Linked DNA regions of Cecembia calidifontis. The protein of the gene in region 2 interacts with the protein of the main gene of each other region in a pairwise test. Links are inferred from orthologs where the notes say so. Each region holds a gene or a part of one and is shown on either strand. Other genes may lie near its edges.

Evidence for each region.
Region 1: the proteins of mrdA (region 2) and BC751_RS02630 interact in binary tests that used the Escherichia coli proteins (3 or more experiments, as listed by UniProt). The link is inferred for Cecembia calidifontis from one-to-one orthologs.

The regions. Positions count from the first base shown.
Region 1 is NZ_SGXG01000001.1:600,213-603,196, forward strand. It holds BC751_RS02630 (penicillin-binding protein 1A), read left to right. Parts: upstream 1-346; coding sequence 347-2,623; downstream 2,624-2,984. Other genes in the region: porW (type IX secretion system periplasmic lipoprotein PorW/SprE), read left to right, coding at 1-320; uvrC (excinuclease ABC subunit UvrC), read left to right, coding at 2,732-2,984. UniProt on the Escherichia coli protein: Cell wall formation. Synthesis of cross-linked peptidoglycan from the lipid intermediates.
Region 2 is NZ_SGXG01000001.1:1,462,226-1,465,171, forward strand. It holds mrdA (penicillin-binding protein 2), read left to right. Parts: upstream 1-546; coding sequence 547-2,346; downstream 2,347-2,946. Other genes in the region: mreC (rod shape-determining protein MreC), read left to right, coding at 1-20; BC751_RS06355 (rod shape-determining protein MreD), read left to right, coding at 24-545; rodA (rod shape-determining protein RodA), read left to right, coding at 2,352-2,946. UniProt on the Escherichia coli protein: Catalyzes cross-linking of the peptidoglycan cell wall. Responsible for the determination of the rod shape of the cell. Is probably required for lateral peptidoglycan synthesis and maintenance of the correct diameter during lateral and centripetal growth.

The DNA.
Region 1 (2,984 bases), 860 kb from region 2 along the record:
ATCCGGAAAAAGCCAGGGAATCCAAAAACCTGTTGGCAGACCTTGAATCATTTCATGCGCAAAATTTTGCCAATTCAAGACTCCGTACAGGAAATATGAACCTTAATCGCCAAGAAGTGATTTTTATAGTGAGCCCCTTCAGCAATGCTGAACGTGCAAAAGAATATAGGAACAAATTCATGAACGATTTCAATTCTAATTCCCTGGAAAAAAATGACAAAGAAAACAGCTTCTTAATTTCCATCGAGAACTTCCAGGAGCTCAACAGACGTAAAAACCTCAATGAGTACCGTCAATTCTACAGAAGAGTTTATAAATAACAGTACATCAATACGTTTAAATCATAATGACCAATAAAATCATTAAAATTATTTGGTTGGTTTTCGTTGCCGGAATAATAGGTTTTGTCCTGTTTGTCTGGGCAGTGAGTGTCAATTTTCTCGGCCTATTTGGAGAATTACCGGATTTCAAGGCCTTGGAAAACCCCAGAACAGAGGTCGCATCAGAGCTTTATTCTGCAGATGGGGTATTATTGGGAAGTTACTTTAGGGAAAACAGGAGTCCTGTCAGCTACAATGAACTTGCCCCGAATCTTGTGAATGCACTCATCGCCACAGAAGATGTAAGGTTTGAAAAACATTCCGGCATTGATCTTCAAAGCATGGGACGGGTATTGTTCAAATCCTTAATCTTAAGACAGGGTGCAGGAGGGGGCAGTACACTTAGTCAGCAGACGGCCAAAAACTTGTTCAAGACCAGAAATCTGGAATCTCAAGGGGCCTTAAGTAGGGTGCCAGGGCTACGGATGCTGATCATTAAGACCAAAGAGTGGATCGTCGCCACCAAGCTTGAAAAATCTTACACCAAGGAAGAAATATTGACTTTATACCTGAACACATCAGAGTTTGGAAGCAATGCTTATGGCATAAAAACAGCTGCCAAAACATTTTTCAATAAAAACCCAAACGAACTTACCGTTCAGGAATCCGCGGTTTTGGTAGGCTTGTTCAAGGCACCTACCTATTACAGCCCGGTATTCAATCCGGAAAACTCATTGAGAAGGAGAAACACGGTTTTGGCACAAATGGAAAAATATGGCTTCCTGACCAAATCTGAACGTGATTCCCTTATGGCTTTGCCCATTGAATTGGATTACCGGGTTGAAAACCAAAATCAGGGTTTGGCCACCTACTTCAGGGAAGTCCTGAAAGCAGATTTACTCAAATGGACGAAAGAAAATCTCAAAGCAGACGGAACCCCTTATGATCTATTTGGTGATGGCTTAAAGATTTACACCACGATAGATAGTAGGATGCAGCGTTATGCGGAAGAAGCCGTGGATGAGCACATGAGAGAACTTCAGAAAAAGTTTGAAAATGAAATGGGCAACAGAGACCCCTGGATTGATGAAAATGGCAGGGTAATCCCCAATTTCCTTGAAACCCAAGTGAAGCGTACGGAAGCTTACAGAAATTTGGTGAGAAGGTATGGGGCCGAATCTGATTCCATCAATATCAAATTAAATGAAAAAAAGAGGATGCGGATTTTTTCCTGGACCAAAGGAGAAATAGATACCCTCATGAGCACGATGGACTCTTTAAGGCATTATAAAAAGCACCTTCAAACTGGCTTTATGTCTATGGATCCACATACAGGACATGTCAAAGCTTGGGTAGGGGGCATCAATCACAAGCACTTCAAGTTTGACCATGTCAAGCAGGCTAAAAGACAGCCAGGGTCCACCTTCAAACCCTTCGTATACGCTGCTGCTATTGAAAATGGATACAGCCCCTGCTATACTGTAATTGACCAGCCTGTGGAAGTAAATATTCCCGGTCAGCCGGCCTGGACACCCAAAAATGCCGACGGAAAGTTTTCCTATGAAAAGATGACCATAAGGAGAGCCATGGCACAGTCTGTCAACTCTGTAACGGCCTTTATGATGAAAAAGCTTGGCCCAAAAGTGGTGGTAGAGACTGCTCACCGATTAGGGATTACCAGTGACCTCGAAGAAGTCCCGGCACTTGCTTTGGGAACAGCAGACGTTTCTGTATATGAGATGGTGGGGGCTATGGCTACCTTTGTCAATAAAGGAGAGCATATCGTTCCTTTCTATATTGAAAGAATAGAGGATAAGAACGGAAACGTATTGCAGCAGTTTACTCCTAAAAAACGTCCAGCGATGAGTGAAGAGCATGCTTATCTTATGGTATATATGATGAGAGGTGGCTTTGAAGAATCCAGAGGAACCAGCCAAGGGGTACCATGGACGCTGAGAGATCAGGGCAATGAATTGGGTGGTAAAACCGGAACTACCCAAAATGCCTCTGATGGATGGTATATGGGAATGAGTAAAGACCTTGTCTCCGGGGTTTGGGTAGGTGGTGATGACAGGGCCATCCACTTCCGAAGCTGGGTAAGTGGACAAGGTGGACAAACGGCGAGGCCTATTTGGGTAAGATATATGGCCAAAGTCTACGCTGATCCTACGCTTGGATATACCAAAGGACCTTTCCCCAGACCGGAAAGACCGCTGAGCATAGAAATAGATTGCGACAAATATGATCTCAACAGTAATAGGTTCAACGACTTCGATTTTGATCCAAGAAAAAATGATTTTTAACAAATGTCAGCCAGAAACGAAAAAAGCCTCTTATGGGGCTTTTTTCTTGGCAACCCCATAGCCTCTTCATTAAAACCCTATAATATCATAGATTGTTAAATTTGTACCATGCAAGTACCCTCATTCAAGGTTGACGAATACAATTTACTACCCGACCATCCTGGGGTGTATAAATTTTTTAACGCAGAAAATGAACTTATTTATGTGGGAAAGGCAAAAAGTCTCAAAAAAAGGGTTTCTTCTTACTTTGTAAAAGGACAGGGCATCAACCATAAGACCAAAAGAATGGTCCGGGAAATACAAAAAATCGAAATTACCCTTGTCGATTCAGAATTTGATGCCCTCTTGTTGGAAAACAACC
Region 2 (2,946 bases):
TGAACGTGGAAAATAAATAAAGCATGAACAGCAGGAAGGTTTTTTTATTGGCCGGTAGTTTCTTGCTCTATTTTTTAGTGCAGGTGCTGATGCTCAAAAACATGGTGATTTTCGGTGTCGCTTTTTGCTTTTTATATGTGTTGTATGTGCTGTTGCTCCCTGTTGAAATGAAAACCATTCCCTTGATGCTTATTGCTTTTATATTAGGCCTTATCGTAGATTTTTTTTACGATACCATGGGGATGCATACCCTTTGCCTGGTAGCCATAGCCTTTTTCAGGAATTTTTGGTTGGATATTCTGACCCCTACGGGAGGATATGATGAAAACCTTCAGCCCTCTATGTTGAATATGGGACTGGGATGGTTTGTTACTTACAGTATCCCCTTAATTCTGGTCCATCACATTTTGTTTTTTTATGTAGACAGTTTGGGAACCAATTTGTTCTTTCCCGTGGTTCAAAAGATTATTGCAAGTACTATTTTTGTATTCGTAATGAGCATTGTCGTACAATTACTATTCTACAGGAGAAGGAGGGGTATATAAAATGAATGATCAAAGACCGTTAATCATTATCATCGCCATCGTGTTGGTAGGTGTGGTATTGCTTACAAAACTGTTTTTGATACAAGTAGCGGATGACACTTTTTTGAGAAGGGCAGAGCGAAATGCCATACAGCGGGTAGTGGACCACCCTTACAGGGGACTGGTCTATGACCGCACCGGAAAAATCATGGTTTACAACAATCCCATTTTTGATCTGATGGTCATCCCCCGGGAGTTTTCGGTAAAGGATACAGCACGTTTTTGTGAAATTTTCCAGATAAGTAAAGAGCAGCTGATAGAAGGATATACAGCTGCAAGGAAATACTCAGCTGTAAAGCCCTCTCCCTTGAAAAAACAGATTTCTACCACAGAATTTGCCAGGATTCAGGATTACCTGATTGATTATCCGGGGCTTTTTGTCATGACCCGGGCGGTTAGGTCTTATCCTCAGCCAAGTGCTGCCAATGCCTTGGGCTATATTGGGGAAATCAGTGCAAGACAGTTGGAGCGTGACACCCTTAAATATTACAGGCAGGGGGACTATGTTGGGTTGAGCGGTATTGAGGGGTTTTATGAGCCCGAACTCAGAGGGGTCAAAGGGGTAAAATACCGAATGGTCAATGTAAGGGGGGTTGATAAAGGACCATTTAAAAACGGGGAATATGATACAGTTGCTGTGGCAGGTAAAAACCTTACCTCCACCATTGATCTGGAATTGCAGCAATATGGGGAAATGCTGATGGCGGGCAAGCGAGGTTCTGTGGTGGCCATTGAGCCTAAAACAGGAGAAGTTCTCGCCATGATTTCTGCGCCAAGCTATGATCCCAATATGCTTACCGGCGCAAAGTTTGGAGCCAATTACATGCAGTTGAACCAAGATGACAGCAAACCGCTTTTCAACCGGCCCATCATGGCTATGTACCCTCCCGGTTCTATCTTCAAAATCGTGCAGTCGCTGGTGGGTTTGCAAATGGGCGTATTGAGTCCCAATACCACCTATTCATGTAACCGTTCCTTGGTAGCCTGCCACAACCATCCCAATCCAGTGAATTTGTTTGGAGCCGTAAAGTATTCCTGCAACCCCTATTACCATCAAGCCTACAGGGCAATGATCAATAGGGAGGTTTCCAGGAGTACCTTCAAGGATACCGAAATTGGATTGAACACCTGGAGGGAATATGTGGTAAAATTTGGCCTTGGAGGGCCTTTGGGCATTGACCTTTACAATGAAAAGGGAGGCTCCATTCCTTCCAGTAACCTGTATGATAGGATTTATGGGCCAGGTAGGTGGAAATATTCCACCATTTATTCGCTCTCCATTGGACAGGGAGAGATGCTCGTAACCCCGCTTCAAATGGCCAATTTGGCAGCCATCTTTGCCAATAAAGGATATTATTATCCCCCACATCTGGTCAAAGCAGTGGATGGAGATCCCAATAAAATACCCCAAAGGTTCAGGACAAGAATCGATGTAGGAGTGGACGCCCAGCACTTTGACCTGATTCAGGATGCCATGGCAGAGGCCATCTATGGTACTGCCGCAAGGGCAGCGATCAAGGACATCACCATTGCCGGTAAGACGGGGACTGCCCAAAACCCACAGGGAGAAGACCATTCCGTATTCATTGCCTTTGCCCCTAAGGAGGATCCAAAGATTGCTATCGCCGTGTATGTGGAAAATGCAGGCTGGGGAGGTAGGGCAGCTGCTAGTACTGCCAGCTTGATGATTGAAAAATACTTAAGGGGTGAGATTACCCGACCTGCCTTGGAAGAGTATGTGCTTGCAGGAAAATTTATGTAATAGCAGTGAGAGAGGACGATTTATACATCAATAAAATAGATTGGATCACCATTACCATCTATGCCCTATTGGTCATCATGGGATGGTTCAATATCTATGCGGCTGTCTATGACGAACAAGCTGCCAAAAGTATTTTCGACTTTTCTATCAATTCCGGAAAGCAATTGGTATGGATCGGTACGGCCTTGCTGTTGATCACCATCATCATGGTAGCGGACTACCGGCTTTTCGAAAATCTTTCTTTAGTCCTTTATGGTATTTTTCTGCTGTTCCTTTTGATCACTCCATTTTTTGGAAAAGAAATCAATGGGCAAAGGGCCTGGTTTGAAATTGGTGCTTTCCGCCTACAGCCTGCGGAATTTGCCAAATTTGCCACCGCATTGGCTTTGGCTAAATTTATGGAAAGGCCGAGTTTTGACCTCAGTCAGTTCAAATACCAAATGCAGGCTTTATTGATTATCATGCTTCCTGTAGCGCTGATCATGCTTCAGCCGGACACAGGAACTGCCATGGTATATTCCGCGTTTTTTATCATGCTTTATAGAGAGGGAATGCCACAGCGTTATTATGTGCTGGGTCTGGCCTTTATAGCTGTTTCAT